3 regions of the Pseudarthrobacter sp. As-47 genome follow, and region 3 is predicted to be linked to each of the others. Evidence: riboswitches for the same ligand, from Rfam matches in the RefSeq annotation. Region 3 holds a riboswitch; each other region holds the start of a gene.
What was found. Region 3 has a riboswitch for cyclic di-AMP ahead of AC4BCK_RS00835 (NlpC/P60 family protein). Riboswitches for the same ligand answer to the same signal wherever they lie in the genome.
Positions count from the first base shown of each region.

Region 1: it holds a riboswitch for cyclic di-AMP, as region 3 does, so the genes downstream of both, AC4BCK_RS04485 (C40 family peptidase) here and AC4BCK_RS00835 (NlpC/P60 family protein) in region 3, are expected to answer to the same signal.
Region 2: it holds a riboswitch for cyclic di-AMP, as region 3 does, so the genes downstream of both, AC4BCK_RS08930 (C40 family peptidase) here and AC4BCK_RS00835 (NlpC/P60 family protein) in region 3, are expected to answer to the same signal.

Region 1 covers NZ_CM177088.1:961,201-967,508, forward strand. The annotation lists gene AC4BCK_RS04480 (M23 family metallopeptidase) at 1-542, shown strand, start outside; cyclic di-AMP (ydaO/yuaA leader) riboswitch at 679-852, shown strand; gene AC4BCK_RS04485 (C40 family peptidase) at 923-1,618, shown strand; gene AC4BCK_RS04490 (NlpC/P60 family protein) at 1,778-2,557, shown strand; gene AC4BCK_RS04495 (HNH endonuclease) at 2,831-3,331, shown strand; gene mobA (molybdenum cofactor guanylyltransferase) at 3,372-4,016, shown strand; gene AC4BCK_RS04505 (DUF6457 domain-containing protein) at 4,033-4,326, shown strand; gene AC4BCK_RS04510 (molybdopterin molybdotransferase MoeA) at 4,323-5,699, shown strand; gene fdhD (formate dehydrogenase accessory sulfurtransferase FdhD) at 5,781-6,308, shown strand, end outside.
Region 2 covers NZ_CM177088.1:1,935,402-1,941,709, reverse strand. The annotation lists partial or broken gene AC4BCK_RS08955 (heavy metal translocating P-type ATPase) at 1-1,497, shown strand, start outside; gene AC4BCK_RS08950 (DUF2243 domain-containing protein) at 1,614-2,177, shown strand; gene AC4BCK_RS08945 (hypothetical protein) at 2,177-2,335, shown strand; gene AC4BCK_RS08940 (class I SAM-dependent methyltransferase) at 2,332-3,012, opposite strand; gene AC4BCK_RS08935 (PQQ-binding-like beta-propeller repeat protein) at 3,627-4,853, shown strand; cyclic di-AMP (ydaO/yuaA leader) riboswitch at 4,987-5,142, shown strand; gene AC4BCK_RS08930 (C40 family peptidase) at 5,146-5,997, shown strand; gene AC4BCK_RS08925 (DsbA family protein) at 6,196-6,308, shown strand, end outside.
Region 3 covers NZ_CM177088.1:168,390-174,697, reverse strand. The annotation lists gene AC4BCK_RS00840 (alkaline phosphatase) at 295-1,815, opposite strand; cyclic di-AMP (ydaO/yuaA leader) riboswitch at 2,371-2,567, shown strand; gene AC4BCK_RS00835 (NlpC/P60 family protein) at 2,571-3,347, shown strand; gene AC4BCK_RS00830 (transglutaminase TgpA family protein) at 3,486-5,774, opposite strand; gene AC4BCK_RS00825 (hypothetical protein) at 6,293-6,308, shown strand, end outside.

The sequences.
Region 1 (6,308 bases), 790 kb from region 3:
CTGTTACCCCGCAGCCACAGGTATCCGCCGAGGCCGGCGCGCAGATCGACTTCAGCCGCTCTGCCGTGGTGACCCAGGCGGATCCCGACGGCAAGCTGAAGCAGCTGCTCAGCGCGCAGTCCGCCGGTTCCGTGTCCCGCGCAGCCTCGGCCGGAAGCCTCGGAGCCCCGTTGGCCGCGCTGTCCACTGCCTCCCCGTTCGGCTACCGGGTCAGCCCGATCACCGGCGGCTCCGGTGACTTCCACCGCGGCCAGGACTACGTGGCCCAGTGCGGCACCTCGGTCCTGGCAGCCGCAGCCGGCACCGTGACGTTCGTCGGGTGGCACCAGTACGGCGGTGGAAACCGCGTTGTCGTGGACCACGGCAACGGCCTGGAGACCACCTACAACCACCTCTCGTCCTTCAGTGTCACCGAGGGCCAGACGGTCTCCCGCGGCGATGTCCTGGCGCTCAGCGGTACCACGGGTGCTTCAACAGGCTGCCACCTCCACTTCGAGGTCCAGGTCAACGGCGAAGTCGTCGATCCCACGGGTTGGCTGTAGTCAAATGAGGGACGGCTATCGAATCATCATGACCCGCCGTGACCTGAATGTGACATTCAACGAAAACTGCTGTACCGTCTAACTCGCGTCAACTTTTCCGAAGTTGACGCTCTTGTGCGGATTGCCTAGCTCTGCCACCGCTCAAGGTCCGTTCGCATTTCATCGTCTGGCAGGGGCGGGGGAACCAATTTTGGTCTTTGCTTCAGCGAAGGCCTTGGGGTTAAGTCGCAAAGCTTCCTTGGAAGCGGAGTGGCCGGGTGACTCCCATCCGAATCCGACAGCTCACCTCGCAGGCATTGGGAGAGGCTACCTTCGTGTCTTCACGCCATCATTCTGCGCGCCACCGTGCGCAAACGGTTCGTACCAACCCCTTGGACACCGTGTCCAAGGCTGTTAGTGCCAATGCCGGGACAGTAGGTCGCCAGGCTGCCGTTATCGCAGCCGCTTCCGGTCTCATCCTCAGCATGGGCCTGCCTGCCAGCGCCGCGGACACTACCGCTGGCGTTTCCGCTTCCACCGAGTCCGGGTCTGCCCAGTCCGCCCTCGCGGTGACTGCAGCACCCACCGCCACCGTCTCCTTCGAGCGTCCCGTGGTGAAGACCACCGCCGCTCCGAAGCCGGCACCTGTGCGGGTACAGTCGACCGATTCCGAGAGCCGGACTGCTGCCGGAACCCGGACGGCCTCCACCGCATCAGCTCCCGAAGCTGAAGCTGAGAAGCTTGCCGAAACGGTTTCCTCGGCCTCCACCTCCGGCATTGCCGCACTTGCGTACACTGGCATCGGCCGTCCCTACGTCTGGGGTGGCACCACCCCCAACGGCTGGGACTGCTCCGGCTTCACGCAGTGGGTGTACGCCCAGGCCGGCATCAGCATCCCGCGCGTCAACGCCTGGACGGCAATGACGCCCACCTCCACCCCGCAGCCGGGTGACCTGGTCATGCAGAACGGTGGCGCGCACGTAGGCATCTACGTCGGCAACGGCATGATGATCAGCGCTCTCAACCCGTCCCAGGGCACGCTGCTTCACTCGGTGGCCGCCACCGGAAGCTCCGCCTTCTTCACCATTAACAAATAGTTCTTGGGCCTTCGGGCCCAAGAACTATTTCTTTGCTCCATCACGCTTTCCGCAAACACCACATCCCCGTTCGGGGCGTGCCGGCGTACCCCCAAGATGCCGGCACGCCCAAACCCCTTGGTGCCCACAACGGCCTGAGGAAAACGAAAGAGAGAACTGATGACTACTCTTGCCACCGCACGGCATCGCGCCGAAGTCACCAAGACCAACTCAATCGCAGTGATCGCCAAGGCTGTCGGCGACAACGCCGGTGGCATGGGCCGCCAGGCAGCGGTTATTGCTGCCGCTTCCGGCCTGGTGCTGAGCAGCGGCATCGCCGCAAACGCGGCAGACTCCAGCGTCCAGCGCGACTCCGCTCCGGCGTCCACCCTTGAAGTTGAGTCCTCCGTCGAGGCGCCGATCTCCGCCGCTTCCACCATCGCCATCACCTTCGAAAAGCCGGCCGTCACCACCACGCCTGCGCCTGTTGTCGAAGAAGAGCCCGCTCCTGTTGAGGTCGAGGAAGCCGAGCCGGCGGCTCCCGCCGTCGTCCAGCCTGCCGCAGCCCCCAAGGTGACCGCCAAGGTGACCACCGCCTCTGCACCGGCTGCAGCTCCTGCCGCTTCCGCCAGCGGCAAGGGCGCAGCCATCCTCTCCGCTGCATACGCCCAGCTGGGCGTCACCCAGGACTGCACCATGCTGGTGACCAACTCCCTGGCCGCAGTGGGAATCAACTTCCACGACTGGCCTGCAGGGTACCTCTCCCTGGGCCGCACCGTAAGCGCCGCGGAAGCCCAGCCGGGCGACCTCATCTACTACGCCGACGGTGGCGCGGGCATGGCCCACATCGCTGTCTACGCCGGCAACGGCCAGGCGGTCCACGGTGGATACAACGGAAACCAGACGGTGGTATTCAGCGCCAACGTTGGCTCCGGCCCCGTTTTCATCCGCGTGAACTAACGAGCCTCACATTCGCCGTCCCATATGGACGGCACGAAGAACCCCTGCCCCGCGGCAGGGGTTCTTCCCTTTAAGGATGACGCCGGCGGAGTGCAGCCCGCAGACGCACGGGTAAAGCCCGCCAAGGGACCCGACACGGCAGTTTTGGAAAACAGCGATTAGCTGATAGTGCGCTTTTATGTTTACTCTTGTGGTGTCGATCCATAGCCCGGACATGCCGAGGGCAGCCGGCCCTCGTGCCCCTGACGGGTGCGGCCGTGAAGAGGTACGTGCATGCGCACTCTCGTTCTGAATGCTGGATATGAACCGCTGGCGGTCATCACGTTCCGCCGGGCGCTGGTGCTTGTGCTCACAGGCAAAGCCAGTGTGGTTGCCGAGGGTGACGATCCCGTGGTGGGACCCCAGGAGATATTGGGGCGGCCGTCCGTTATCCTCCTCAACCGCTATATCCGTCCCAGATACAACCAGGCCACGGCTGTCAGCCGCCGCGGAGTGCTGAGGCGTGATGGCCACAGGTGCGCGTACTGCGGAAAAGCGGCCCACACCATCGACCATGTCCAGCCCAAGTCCCGCGGCGGTGCCGACTCCTGGGAGAACCTGGTGGCGGCCTGCCTGCGCTGCAACAACGTCAAGGGCGACCACACTCCGGCCGAGATGGGATGGAAGCTGCGCTTCGTCCCGGAGCCTCCGCACGGAGCCATCTGGCAAATCAAGGAACTCGAAAAACCCACCCCTGCCTGGGACCCGTTCCTGCTGCCCGAGCGCGCCGCCTGACCCCACCCCGCGCCATGCCCTTGGTGACTAGGCTGGGGGAGTGGAAGAGAACCCGTTGCCCTTCGATGCCCTCATCCTGGCCGGCGGCCGGTCGTCTCGGCTGGGCGGAGAGCCTAAACAGGACCTTGTCTTCCACCACGCCACTCTCCTGCAGCATGCGCTTGCTGCTGCCGCAGGTGCCTCCAGCACCGTGATAGTGGGTCCCCGGCCGGAATCTTCCGCTCCCGGGGTGATCTGGTGCCGTGAAGAGCCGGAATTCGCGGGTCCGGCTGCAGCCATCGCGGCCGGACTGGACGCCCTTGCCCGGCACGGCACCAGCACGTCGGAGTACACCCTGGTGCTGGCGTGCGATATGCCGCTGGTCCAGGACGCCGTGGCGGCACTGAAGGACGCGCTGACCCCGGGGGAAAATGACGGCGTCATGGCCCGTTCGGGTGACGGTGTCCTCCAGCCGCTGGCCGGCATTTACCGCACGGCCGGGTTAATAAAGTCAGCGGCGGAACTGTCGTCGCGCGGTGCCTTAATCAACGGCTCCGTGCGCTCCCTCCTTGCTACGCTGGAGGTGCAGCCTGTCACCGTCCCCGCAGGTTCCACGGCAGACGTGGACACGTGGGATGATGCCGCCGCACTAGGGATTGCCGCCGGAAACCAGGACAAGGGCCAGGGCCGGCGCAGCCGCAGTTAACTTGGGAGGCACGTTCGTGAAAAGTCAGGATGAAACGCTGGAGGAGTGGTGCAGGTCCCTGCTCCAGGCCTATGAGCTTGAGGATGTCCAGGTGGACGTCAACGCCATCCTTGCCTTGGCCGGTGTGGCCGCCCACTCGGTGGTCCGTCCGGCTGCCCCGCTGACCACCTTTATTGCGGGTTATGCCGCAGGGCTGGCATCGGGAACCGGGGAGGCAACGAACGCCGCTTCCATGGAATCCGCGCTGGCCGTGGCCCGTACCCTGGCCACCGACTACGATGCTGAAGCCGCCGGGACTCCCGGCGAATGACCAGCGACGCCAAGGAGGAACCGAGCAAACCCGAAGCCGACCATCCACGGCACCTCGACCACACGTGGGACGAAGCCCGGCGGGCCGCCTTTGACGCTGCCCAGCCTATTCCCGCCGGGCCGGTTGCGCTGGAGCTTGCCCTCGGACGAAAACTGGACCAGGACATCGTTGCGCTGCAGGACATGCCCCACTATGCGTCGTCGGCGATGGACGGCTGGGCGGTCAACGGCACCGGACCGTGGATCCTGGTTGAGCCCGGAACGCCCCTCGCCCCGCACCAGGCCAGTCCCATCGCCACGGGAGGACTTATCCCCGCGGGTGGCAAGTCTGTTCTGCGCAGCGAAAGCGCCCGGCTGGACAGGGACGAGGACGGACTGCCCATCCTGGTGACGGGCGGGACGGCCCGCCCCGGCGAGCCCCGCAACGGCCAGCACGTACGGAAGGCGGGGGAGGAGGCTTCCGAGGGCGACGTCCTGGTCAAGGCCGGGGTGGTGCTCAACCCCGCCCACCTGGCATTGGCCGCCCTGGCGGGATATGACGAACTTGTGGTCCAGGGAAAGCCCCTGGTCCGGCTTCTGCTGACCGGCTCCGAGGTGGTTGGCCGCGGCGTGCCCGTCCCCGGCAAGGTGCGGGACACCTTCGGCCCGCAGCTGCCGGCAGTGGTGGGCATGCTGGGCGGGATCCCCGGCGGGCAGCAGAGAATCGGCGATTCCTATGCGGAGTGGCTGGGCGCGCTGGAGGACGTGGTCCCGGAGGTGCCGGGGGCACCGGACCTGCCTGCCGACGTCGTCATCACAACAGGCGGGACCGGAAAATCCGGCACCGACCACCTTCGCCGGGCCGTAGCTGAGCTGGGCGGGCGGCTGATCATCGACGGCGTAGCCATGCGTCCGGGGCATCCGGCCGTCCTGGCTGAACTTCCGGACGGGCGCTTCGTGCTGGGCCTGCCGGGCAACCCCCTCGCCGCCATGATTGCGCTGTCCACGGTAGGGGCCCCGCTGCTGGCGGCGCTGGGGCACGGCAGCATGCCGACGGTACAGGAGGTGCCGTGCGGAACCACCCTCGAGCCCGAGCCGGGACGCACCCGCCTCATGCCGTTCCGGCTGCTGTACGGGATGGCTTCGCCGGCCCAGCACACCGGGCCGGGCATGATGCGGGGGCTGGCCTCCGCCGACGGCGTCATGGTTGTTCCTCCCCACGGGGTGAAGCTCGGTGAGCTGGTGCCAGCCTTCGCCCTGCCCTGGGGGCCGCCCATCCCGGCGCCCCCTGACCCCAATGCCAAGCCAAAGACGCGCAGCGCCGGAAGGACAGGCAGGACAGCTGCCAAGCCGGCGGCCACCGGCCCGGTGGACTGGAGTGAACTCCTTGGCTGACCAAGCCCGGGAACGGCCGGCTGCGCTGGCATCACCACGGGGCGGTTGCGATGATGGAATCATGAACAGGAACGGTGGGACATGGGACGCGTAACCCAGCGCCGCAAGGTGCACAAGTATGTGCTGGATGGCTCGCCGAATGCCCTTGAGTTTCCGGTCCGGTACCGGGAGGACGTCCTTGCGGTGGAGGAGCCGCTGGAGATACGGCTGGGCAGCATGTCCTTCTCCGTCACCATGCGGACCCCCGGCCACGACTTCGACCTGGTGGCCGGGTTCCTGGTGTCCGAGGGCGTCATCTGGGATTCCGGGCAACTTGTCTCGCTGCGCTTCTGCGCAGGGGAAGACGAAAACGGCGTGCAGACCTTCAACGTGGTCGAGGCCCAGTTACGGCCGGATGTAGAGGCTCCGTCCATGGGCCGGCACGTGTACACCTCCAGTTCGTGCGGCATTTGCGGCACCGATTCCATCGAATCCGTCAGCAAGTCCTCGCACTACAGTCCCGCCGCAGATCCGCTGAGCGTTTCCGCCGAAGTGCTCGCCTCGCTCCCGGACATCCTTCGGAAGTCCCAGCGCCTCTTCGACGACACCGGCGGCGTCCATGCTGCCGGG
Region 2 (6,308 bases), 1.8 Mb from region 3:
GTGGTCCGCCCAGGTGAGAAGATCGCCACCGACGGCGTAGTCCTGGAGGGAACCTCTGCGGTGGACGCCTCGCTCGTAACCGGAGAATCAGTGCCGGTCGAAGTAGGCCCGAACAGCCCGGTCACGGGCGCAACGATCAACACCTCGGGACGCCTCCTGGTCCGCGCCACCCGGGTAGGTGCTGACACTACCCTTGCCCGGATGGGGCGGCTGGTCTCCCAGGCGCAAACCGCGAAGGCCCCGATCGCCCGGCTCGCTGACCGCATCAGCGCGGTCTTCGTCCCCGCGGTCTTCGTCCCCGTGGTCCTCGTCCTTGCAGCCCTCACCTTCGCCGGCTGGCTGCTCGCGGCCGGCCCGGCCATCAGCGACGCCGAACTGCGCGCCGCCTTCACCGCCGCAGTAGCGGTGCTGGTCATCGCCTGCCCCTGCGCACTGGGCCTTGCCACACCGGTGGGGCTGCTCACCGGCACGGGCCGCGGCGCCCAGCTCGGCATCCTGATCAAGGGCCCGCAGGTCCTAGAGGACACACGCACCGTGGACACCATCCTGCTGGACAAGACCGGCACGGTCACCACCGGCCACCTGGCTGTCGACGGAACCCAGGCGTTTGCCCCGTTCACCGAGGCCGAGGTCCTGCGCCTGGCCGGGGCGGCGGAGGCCGCCTCCGAGCATCCCGTCGCCCGGGCTATTGCCGCGGCAGCGCTCACCGCCGAACAGCAAACCGACAGCGCCGCGCGGCTGCCGGCCGTGGTCGACTTCCGATCAGCACCGGGGGGCGGCGTCATGGGTGGCGTCGACGGACGCGACGTCACAGTAGGCCGCTCCGGCTGGCTGCAGGAAAACGGCGTCACCGTCTCGGGCCCACAGCAGACTGCCCTGGCCGCCGCCGAAGCCGCAGGGGCCACCGCGGTCTGGGTGGCCGTGGACGGCCAGCCAGCCGGCATCATCAGCCTGCGCGACACCCTCAAACCCGGTTCCGCCGCCGCCATCGCCCGGTTCCGCGAACTGGGACTGCGGCCCATCCTGCTGACCGGCGACAACGCAGCGGTGTCCAACCAGGTCGCCGCCGCCGTCGGAATCCCTTTTGAAGACGTTTTCGCAGGTGTACTGCCTGAGGGCAAGGTCGAAGCGGTCCGTTCGCTGCAGGCCGGCGGCGCGACGGTGGCTATGGCCGATGACGGAGTGAACGATGCTGCAGCGCTGGCCCAGGCTGATCTGGGCATCGCCATGGGTTCCGGCACTGACGTCGCCATCGAAGCCGCGGACCTTACGGTGATGGGCAACGACCTTGGACAGGTCGCCGATGCGATCGAGCTGTCCCGCCGGACCCTGGCCACCATCAAGACAAACCTCTTCTGGGCCTTTTTTTACAACGTGGTCGGTATTCCGGTAGCAGCGCTGGGGTTGCTCAACCCGATGATCGCCGGCGCGGCGATGGCGGCCAGCTCCGTACTGGTAGTCGCCAATTCGCTGCGGCTGCGGCGCTTCGGCAAGTAACCTGCCGGGGAAGTCGAACCAAGCCCGGCCGGGTGGGCGGGCTTGGTTCGACGGCGCCCAGCGCCCGGCCTACTGTGTAGAACAACAGAGCAGGTCTCACGGACTCAGGAGCGGGCATGGCCGGTACGGCGAAAGCAGATCCCCGGAATCACCGGGACGCCCCCACCTCAATCATGCTGCCCGGAGTGGTCCTTGGCGTCGGGCTCGGTGGCTTCGTGGACGGGATTGTGCTGCACCAGATCCTGCAGTGGCACCACATGATCTCCAGCTCCGATACCGCCAACATCGACATCGGTTCCTACCCGGTCACCACTGTCCCCGGGCTGCAGATGAACACCCTGTGGGACGGTATCTTCCACGCCGTCACCTGGCTGGCGGTGCTCACCGGACCCGGGATCCTGTACTCCCGGATCACCGGATCCCGGGGCCGGATCTGGACCTCCCGGGTCCTGTGGGGCTGGATCCTGGTCGGCTTCGGAATCTTCAACATCGTCGAAGGCCTCCTGAACCACCACATCCTGGGCGTCCACCACGTGATCAGCGGCGAGTACCAGACCCTGGCAGACATCCTGTTCCTGATCTCCGGGGTGCTCCTGATCGGAGGCGGGTGGCTGCTACAGCGCTCCGCCCCGGCCGTGGACCTGGCGGCGGCTGAACGTTCTGCCGCCGCCGGAAGCTGATGATCCCGGCCCACAAAACCCACGCCCAGCACGGCGCCGGGGCCCTGGAAGCCGGCCTGCCGTTGTTTCTGCTCGCGGCTCTGGTGCTCGGCTACCTGGTGGGGCACAAAACCCTCCCGGTCACTCCCCTCTGCCGCCTGACCCCAGCCCGGGGTTAAACGGGGCCTTTGGCGTCAGGGGCTGCCGCATGGCCCAGGATGTGGGCGACTGGCGGCACCAGCGGGTGGACCGAAAAGCCAAACCTCTGGTTGTCCCGGACGGTGAACCCGGCCTCGGTGATGGCCTGCAGGGTGTCGCGGTTCGGGTGGCAGCCGCCGGCCATCCGCTGCCAAAAGGGGGTCAGCAGGTCCTCCGCCGCCGCAAGGACATTATGTCCGGACCGGACGTGCTCATAGAAGGCCAGCGTCCCGCCGGGCCGCAGCACCCTGCGCACCTCGGCCAGGGCGGCGGACTGATCGGAGACGCTGCACAGGACAAGGCTGGTGACCACCGCGTCGGCACTGGCATCCGGAGCCGGGACCGCCTCAGCTGTACCGGCGGCCACACGCACCGGAACCACGGCGGACGCCGCAGCTGCCTTTGCCAAAGCCCTCAGATAGTCATCCGGCTCCACCGCCAGAACATCAGTGACCGTGCGGGGGTAAAGCCCGAACGAGGACCCATCGCCGGCGCCGATCTCAACTACGCTCCCACTCAGGCCCTGCAGCAAAGTCCGGCGGTGTTCAGTCCCGCCCCTGCGGTTCATCCCCTCCACCGCACGCGCATAGGCACGGGCAAAACGAGGATGCTGCAGCTTGGCCGGCCCCGCCTGGGCCTCCGGATCCGGGCCGGTCACTGACCGGGTTCCTTTACCGCGTCCCGAGCCATCCCGGCCCCGCAAGGGCACCAAAGGAAATTCCGACCGTTGTAACGCTGACTGCACGGCATGGGCTGCTCCTTGAATCGGCCTGCTGAACGCCGCCGGCCGGATCCCTGCCGGCAGTCCTACCCTGACGGTGACCGGACCAGCCGTCAAGGACAAGCCAAACTGCGTCGGTCCACCACAGCACGACGAAGACAGCTCGCCGGCCAGGAAAGGAATCCTTTGTAGCACACCCATCCAACGGAGGATGTCATGAACAGCCAGCACCTGTACCGCCACCCCCTGCCCGGCACATCCGAGGATGAACCCTGGGCACCATTGGCAACTGGTGCGCGTACGGGTTGGCGAATGGGTTGTCCGGAGTACGGATCACATCCTGATGCAGGCGCATCCTTCCAGTTGCCGCAGGGCCGGGAGGTCGACGGCTGTCGGCATGTGGTCGATGCCGGGCAGCAGATGGTGCAGGGCGCTGCGCCCGCCGAGGGCAGGCTGTCTTCACACGGTCCAGATGTCCGCGAGTGCTTCCACCCCTTCCGACCCCACGACCCGGGCTAAGGTATCAGTCGCGTGCTACCCTGACTTCCGAAATGTCTAAACATATTGGAGGAAGTGTCGCAGTCGGCGTCACACTGGCGGCACTGCTCGGCGTGACGGCTTGCCTCCCTGCCGCGGAGCGGCCCGGCGCCAAGCGTGTCGATATCGGTGAACCGCCCACAACTGCATCCGTTTCAGCCCAAAGCGGACGACTGTTCCCGGGCTTTGACATCACCTCCGAAGTGGAAACCGACAGCACCCCGTTTGCCGTCGGAAAGACCTTTGTCGGCTCTGCCTTCCCCCGGGATGACCGTTCCCGGCTCAGCTTTTACGGCTTCGACGCTACCGGCACCACCTGGCGCGTGGACACCAACCCATCCTGCGTTGGAACCGTGCCAACACAGGTTGGCGGCGAAGCGGCGATTGTCATCCTCGACTCCGACGCCCGCAAGGATAGCTCAGGCCGGGTCAGCATCACCGTCGCCACGGCCTTCTCCGCCGCGGACGGAGAGCCCCTCTGGGGGCCGACGGAGGTTCCCGGCCCGTCCCCGGGCACCGGCCTGGTTTTCGCCAACACTCCCAAAGCGCTCACTAGCGAGAGGACACCCACAACGTTGCTCGCCGCCGACTCCGGCACAGTCGTCGGCGAACCGGCCGGAACAGCCCTTTATGAATATCAAGGGACCGCACTGGAGGGCGCCGCGGACAGTTTCTCCGCCCTCGACAGCGGCACGGGCGAAACGCTTTGGAGTACGGCGCAGTTGAGCCCCGGCCCCTCCGTTGCCGGGGCCGGGGCCACGGCCCGGTTCGAAGGCGCTTACGGTCCGTCAACCGGAGGCCTGGTGATCCTGGAATGGGCCGACCCCGCGGGGGCGGCGGTGGCCGTCGTTCACGATCTCAGGACCGGCGCGCCACTGGGCAAAGTTGAGGGAACGCCTTCGGGCATGGCCACCGTGGATGACTCCACCCAAACAGTGCTTCTGACTTCACAGCGGACAGACGGCACCCACAGCATCACAGCAGCCCGTCCCCGCGGGGGCATTCTGTGGAGCATGGAATCCAGCAGCCCGGCCGTGGTATCAGCCGCCGGCGCGGGAATGGCCTATGCACAGGTCAACGGCGAAGCGGCCAGGATAGACCTTGATTCCGGGACCATCCTGGCCTCGGGTGATTACGCCCTTCCCGTGGCCGTACTCCCCGACGGAACCGCCTTGTTCCCCACGGACCAGCCCGGCACGTATGCGGTTGCAGTAGCCCGCGGAACGTCCGCTACAGGGTAAAAGTTCCCGGCATGCAGCGCCGCGCCGACTTCCCCTAAATGTTTATACATTTGTGATTTTTCCGTGTAGATTGGGCCCGTGCCGCCCACCAGGCGCTGCACCCTTGGCTTGTTACCGAACCCTGCCGCCCGCCAAGGACCAAACACCACAAGCTCCGGCAGGGGCGGGGGAACCAAAATACGGATTCGCAGTGAATCCTTGGGGTTAAGCCGCCGGCATCAACGGCCGGCGGCCGGGTGACTCCCATCCGCATCCGACAGCTCACCTCGCAGGTATCGGGAGAGGTTAAGCAATGTCAAAGAAAAACGCCCGCCACAGGGCCGCCACCAGCAGCTCGCTGGCCACCATTTCACGAAGCGTTTCCAGCCACAGCGGAGCAGTGGGCCGCCAGGCCGCCCTCGTCGCTGTCGGATCCGGGCTCGTGCTGAGCATGGCCGTCCCGGCCCAGGCGGGAGCCACCGCATCGGACCCGCAGGGGGAAACTGCTTCAAGCACCATTTCCTCCCCGGCAGGAACTCCCGGCCAGGCGCCCGCACCGGGGGCCTCCGTCCACACCGTGGTCGCTGGGGAGACCTTAAGCCAGATAGGAGCGCTGCACGGAATCTCCCTGGACGCCATTCTGTCGCTGAACGGTCTTCACATGGCCTCCATCATCTATCCGGGGGACGTCATAACACTTTCCGGGGCAGCGGGCACCCCGGGCTCGGCACCGGCAGCCGCTCCCGCGCCGATCACCCCCGCAGCAGCCCCCGGTATGCCGTACCAGCCTTCGGCCCTGGTGCCGGCGAGCACCGGTGGACAGAAGCCACCGTCTTCCCTCAACCGGGCGATTCTCGACGCGGCACGGGCCCAGATGGGTGCCGTTCAGGACTGCACGGTCCTGGGGGAGGTAGCCTTGCGATCGGCAGGGATTCAAGGGGTCGGGGATGAATCACCCGAGTCTTTGATGGCTTATGCCACCCCGGTGTCAACCCCGGAACCCGGTGACTTTATCTACTATGCCGACGGCGGAATGGGGTTCTCGCATAACGCGGTTTACCTCGGTGACGGGCAAGCCATACACAGCGGATGGAACGGCAATCAGACCGTCGTCTTCAGCGTGAACGTCGGTTCCGGCCCCTCCTACTACCGCGTGAACGCCTGACTCCTGAAGTCCGCGGTGCCTGGCGGCCGCACACTGGCCGCCAGGCACCGCCTCACACCGCCTGACAACTGAGCCGAAATTTTCCAGGCGCACCCCACAGTCCGGATCCGGACTTTACACGCCGATGGCCGGGCCCGTACCGTCAATAAGACAAAATGTATAAACATTTAGTATTTTTTGCCAGTCTCAGGAGCCAGCATGCCATCGCCCACCCCCACCGGCACTTCCCGCCACCGACCCTGGACCATAGTTGTTTCCGCCCTCGCGGTGGCCGTCCTGATCCTGCTGGTGGGAATTTTCGCGTATCAGGG
Region 3 (6,308 bases):
AAAATCTGCTAGGGAAGATTCACGGGGAAGTTATGCGGGTTTCCGCACCCGCATTTCGAGAGGTACACAGCCGGCCCCCAGCCAGTGGCGAAGGGTGAAGAACAAGCGCGCGCAGTAGGCTGCCGGGCTCAGCTGCCCTGGCACCGACCGGTTGCCGCAGTTTGTTCCGGACCATAACGAGGTCCCCCGGTGGTGTGCCTGCATCACTTGGCCGATCGGTTTGCAGGCCGCCGGGAGTCCCGTCGAGTTTGACCCGGGCCGTGGCAGTTTTGCAGTTCTGATTTTTCGCCAGGGTCAGCGCAGGACGCCCAGGGCGTTACCTACGATGTCGAACAGGTCGGTGTTGTCCACGCTGCCGTGCAGTTGCTCGGAGCCTGGGCCGTAGGCGTACACGGGCACGTCGGCGCCGGCGTGGTTGCCCGAGGCGTAGGTCAGCCAGAGACTGGCTTCCTTGGAGCCGTCCTTGACGTGGGGCGGGTCGCTCGGGGTCCGGAAGGTGGCGGGGCCGAAGTTTTTCGGGTCCGTTGCGCCGGTTCCGTTGGTGATCCCGGTTGAGCGGTCCGTGTCCTTGGAGTTTCCGTCGGACCGGGTAGGGGTGGAGTTATTGGCGGGGTTGCCGGAGTCGACGTTGACGGGGGGTCCGGCTGCTTCGGCATTGGTGAAGGTGCCCTTTTCGATGATGTTGAAACCCCCGGTTTCGTGGTCTGCGGTGACGATGACCAGGGTGTTGCCGTCCTTCTTGGCGAAGTCCAGGGCTGCGGCGACGGCGTCGTCGAAAGCTTTGACTTCCTCCAGGGTCTGGGCCGCGTCGTTGTCGTGGGAGCGTTTGTCGATCAAGGCACCTTCAACCTGCAGGTAAAAACCCTTGCCGCTGGTTTTCCGGTCAAGAAGCTCGATGGCTTTCTTTGTCATCTCCGACAGGGAGGGCTCCTTCGCCTCGGGATCTTCGGGGTTGTCCTGCTTGGCTTTTTCGACGGTCAGGTTTCCCGTGTTGAACAAGCCAAAGACCTTCTCCTGTGCGGCCGCGTTCAGGGCTGTCCGGGTGGCAGGGATTTGGTTGGAGACTGAACCCAGGATTGCGTAGCCCTGCTCCTTCAGCGCGGTTTCATTCGAGGCATCGAAGCGGCCCAGGCCGCCACCGAGAATGACGTCCGCGGTGCCGTTGCGGGCAATCTGGTCTGCGATCGGGGTCACCCGCACATCACTGGCAGGCAACGGTTTGCCGGTGATCTCGGTGTCCTGGCACGCGTCGGCGGAGTAGTCGGGTCCCTGGCAGCCACGGGACAGGACGTGGCTCACCTGCCCGGCCGGCGACGCGTCGGTAACTTCGGCGGTGGAGACATTGCCGGTGCGGTAGCCGGCCTGCTTGGCCAACTCCATGATCGTCGGCACCACGGCCCCCTTGGCGTCCACCCCGAGGGCAGCGTTATAGGTTTTAATCCCGGAGGCCCAGGCCGTGGTTGCGGCGGCGGAATCGGTAACCAGTTCCGGATTAAAGTCGGCCTGGCCCGGCTGGCCGGACTTTTTCTGCACAGCGTAGGTGCTGACGGAGCCGTGAACAGGGAGGGTTTCCATCACCAGCCTGCCCTCGGCCCCGTAGAAACGCTCCCTGCCCGCCGTGACTTGGGTTCGGCCCATGCCGTCACCAAGCAGGTAGATAACATTCTCGGCTGTGGCAGGTGCTGACTTCGTGGCGTTAAACACCGCGTACCAGATCATCCCGGTTGCCACGGCTGCTCCCAGGACGACCCAAATGATCCTGCGTATCTTCCGTTCAGAGTCGGCGGGCGTGACGGCGGCCGGAGCTTGTGTCATCGGCGGTGCTTTCCTGTTCAGCGGCGGGGGCGTATGTCGGCTTCAGGGGCGGCGGTGTTTGTAGGGCTGGCCCTAGACGGTACCGCAGCCGCAGCGCCACCCATGGGTTTCTCGAAGCAATGGAATTGGATCCATTCAGAAAGGATACGGCTCGTGTTCCAGGACATCGAGTAAGTGCAGGACAACTCAGCCTTAATCCGGTTGGGCCGGCCCTGCCTTACTAAGCGGTGAGGCCCACCAGCGGGGTCTGTTCCAGAGGCAGCCCTTAAACAAGAGCCTCCTCGCAAGTGCCCGACGGAAAATGCAATTCGTCTTCGTCTTCTGTTTTCTAAGAGCGTGTTTCAGACTCCCGAAATGACTACGTGGCCGACCGGACAGGAATACGGGCACAGGGCAGTACATGGAGGCGGCAGCGCAATTGTTCATCCCTGGTCCTTAGTGCCGTCCTTTATGCATCCAATAAGAGGATCTGCGGCTCTGCGTTATGCAAATGTGACAACGTCGTGGGTTTTCGAGTAGGGTCAGACGCGTGCCGGTCTCAGAATGCGGCACTCCTGAGCAGATTGCCTAACTCTGCCGCTGCCTCGGGATCCGTTCGCATCATTCGTCCGGCAGAGACGGGGAAACCAATTGTGGCCTGCTTCGGGCAGGCCTTGGGGTGAAGCCGCGACTCCTGCCTTGTGCTGGAACTGCGGCCGGGTGTCTCCCATCCGAATCCGACAGCTAACCCCGCAGGCAGTGGGAGAGGCCCTTTCATGTCCATTCGCCGTGCTCACGGCCGCCACCGCGCGGTCCCCGTCCACACCAGCGCCCTTGCAGTCCTGACCAAGTCCGTCACCGACAACGCCGGCGGTGTGGGCCGCCAGGCGGCCGTCATCGCAGCAGCTTCCGGACTCGTTCTTACCAGTGGCGTTGCAGCCCAGGCAGCAGATGCCCCGACCCAGCGCGAGGCAGAGCCGGCCTCGACCCTGGAGGTTGCCAGCCAGGTCCAGGCGCCGCTCAGCGCAGACTCGACAGTCCAGATTTCCTACGAGCGCCCCGCCGTAAAGACGACGCCCGCTCCTGTCATCGAAGCGCCAACGCCTGTCGCCGTTCAGGCACCCAAGGCGGCCGTGCCCGCCGCGACTGCCGTCGCGAACGCCGCAGCGCCGGCCAAGGCCCAAGTCACCGTCACCCCCGCCCCTGCTGCCGCGCCGGCAGCCGCCCCGGCAGGCGGAGTCAACGCCACCATGGTCTCCTCGGCCTACGCCCAGATCGGCATGATCCAGGACTGCACACGACTGGTCGAGAACGCTCTTAACGCTGCCGGCATCCCTGTCGGAGACCTCGGTCCGATGCAGTTCATGAACTACGGCACTGTAGTCTCCGATCCGCAGCCCGGTGACATGGTCATGCAGCCCGGCCACGTAGGAATCTACGTCGGCAACGGCCAGGTTCTCAGCTCCGGCCTGAACGGCAAGAACGAAACCGCCGTTCACCCGCTGACGTGGATGACGTCAAAGGGTGCTGTCACCTTCGTACGCGCAGGCTAATAAATTTCTGAAGGCCGGCGATTCGGTGCCTTGGGGGCGGCGAATCACCGGCCTTCAGTATCTCTTGAGCAGCATGGGCCTCTGAACGCCGGTTTTTAAACTACCGGCCTGTTCGCAAGGACCAGACCGGCCGCTCGGTCACAGTTTGGGTACGGCCTGCCGCGACTGCTTCTTGTCGGCGTGCAACTGGCCCTCATGGAGCGATCTCGGCAGGAGCCTGGCTTCCAGACGTGCGGGAAGAGTATTGGAATCTCGTAATGCCCTTTTAACTTCCTGAACGTCGGCCCATGTTGGAGCCCCGGGGCCGGGTTTCGCGTTTGCAGCAGCGGAGTAGACCTGGAGTTCGTAAGCGTGACGGAGCCTGGTCAGTGATTCGATGGCCGGGCCGTTGAACCGGGCTTGATACATCAGCCGGCTGGTGAAATTCCGCGGTGTTTCCGCGGGGCTCGGACGGTAACCATGATCAACGGCGCTTTCGGTCGTCTCGGCCCAGGCGATGCTGGCTGCTTGTCCCGGACTTGACCTGAGAAATCGGCGCTTTCGTCCACCGGATCTGACGATGCGGACCAGAAATGGTGCGGAGGCCAGAAGTAGCAGGGCCAAAACCGCGCCCGTGAAAACGCTGCGATCCATACCGGAAGGGGCGGACGTGCCCGGCGTGCCGACGCCTGGAGGTCCTGGGGCAGGAGTCGGGGATATCCCGATGTCCGGCACGGGCAAGCCTTCGGATCTGAAGTCGTCCTCTACCGCGAGCCCTTGAGGAGTTGCCGGTTGCTGCGCATAGCCGGGGACGACTCCGCGGGAAGGAGTCGGTTCGAATCTAACCCAGCCGGCACCGCGGAAGTACAGCTCTGGCCAGGCATGGGCGTCCTTGGAATCAACGGCGAATTCGGGCAGCTCTTCCCCGCCGACCATAACGGTGTTCCCGGTTGGGTCCCCTGGGGCGTAACCGACGGCGACGCGGCTCGGGATCCCGGCCAGCCGTGCCATGACAGCCATGGTTCCGGCGAAGTGGACGCAGTAGCCGGCTTTTACTTCAAGGAACCGTCCAATGACTTCAAGGCCGGTGCCATCGTAGTTTCCTTCGACGGGTGCCTGCAGGGAGTAGGTGAAGTCGCCACCCCGCAGGTAATTTTGGATGGCCATTGCTTTGTTGTAGGGCTTGATCAGGTCCTCGGTGAGGTATTGTGCGGTTTCCCTGACGATGGGTGGAAGCTCCCCGGGCAGGGAGCTGAACCCGGCATCGACCTCATCTTCCCTGACAGGGCCCATGCCGGCCAGTGACTCACTCGTTAACTCCGGTGTTGAACTGATCACCTGATAGCTTTGCCAGGCTGCTGTCTCCCCCTTGGCCGACAGCACAGTCAGGTTTCGCGGGTCCCATGTCCACCTGCCATCAAGTCCAGAGATGCTCACCGGGGCATAGGGTGCCAGCAACCAGGGACTCGTAAAACTTCGGGTATCGATCCGGGTGGTGATCACACTCCCGCTACGGACCGGAAGGCCGGCTCTCTTTCCCATCTCCCTGATGCCGGACCGGCGCGAATCCAGGCGTGGGTCCGGCTGCCATCGTTTGCCCGAAAAGTCCTCCAGTGTCGCAAGCCGCAGATACAGTGGTTCATCGGCAGTGGTGGCATACGTGATTCGACCAAAACCGTCAGGCTCCCTGAGCGAGTTTCCCAGCGTTATGCTTGGGTCGAGCCCGGACGCGGCGCCCCACCACTGCAACCGGGCTCCCTGGGGAAACGTTCCTGCGTTGAAGCCCGGGATGACGGTTGGCAGAAAAAGAGTCAGGCTAAGCGCGGCCGCCCCGAGAGACACAGCACGAGCGAGGTAGCCGGCAGTTGAGTGCGCTGCCCGGCTGTGTACATCAAAGCTTTCCCGCCACTGCCCCGAGCCAAGGAGGAAGATGTAGCCGGCGGCCGCTGCAGTAAACGCGGGAACACCCACGCTTTCGGGAATGATGACTGCGGGGATGGAAAGGACAGCCAGCAGGGGCAGGCCACTGGTCGCCGGCATCCTGCAGGTGATGGCCAGGGTATCAACGAGCACTGCCGTCAGACCGATGGTCGCGCAGGTAATCAAAAGGATTCCATCACCAGGGACCACCGGTGCCAACTCGGATGACACGGTAAGTTCGGCGTTTTCGAGCAGAAAAGCCAACCGGTCTCCAGCCTCGGGCCTCGGAATGATGCCCAGAGTGCTTTGCTCACGGAAAAATTGCCAGATCAACGCCCCCGCAAGGGCCACAAGACCCGCACCCATGATGAGGGCAGGGGGCCAACGGAGGCTCCGCGCCCCTGCCGTCGCCCCCAACACGGCCACGGCAGTAGACACTACGTTTGGAAGCCAGCTCCAGCCATCAAGGACTCCATGGATGCTGAGCGATACAAGGACCACTGCCGCCACAGCTGCTACCGACACCATCAAGTGCCGCTGACCGCCAGCGGTCTGTGCGCGCTGCTCCGGTGAGCGCCACTGCTCTCGTGGATCGGGCGCCAGGAGCGACCGGCGTCTTATCGTCGTGGCGGTTTCCATCGAGATGACGTTCTGGCCCGTTACAGAACTAAGGAAACAGATGGATCAGAACCGTCAACGAGATACTCCTCAGCGCACATCGTCTCTTGTGCCCGGAGAAGGTGCTTTTGCCCGTAACAGATCTCCTGCCCGCGGAGCCCCTGATTAGTTGGCGTCATGGATACCTTCCTCACACTGCCAAAGGAAGAGCCCGGGACCCGGGGCCGGACGCCTCGCAGGAATAACAGCTCAAACGCGTTACTCCGGTGAAAAGTTCCGTTCCCCCGTAGATTCGCCCCGGCCAGGTTCGATCCAGCTGATGCTGTAACGTCAGGGGGGCCAAACATTTGCCGCGCCATCGTGCGGCGCCGGGCAGCCCCTGCGCCGGCCAAGCCCCATTTTTTAAGAGGAAGTCCATGGATACGACCATGCCAGATAAGACGA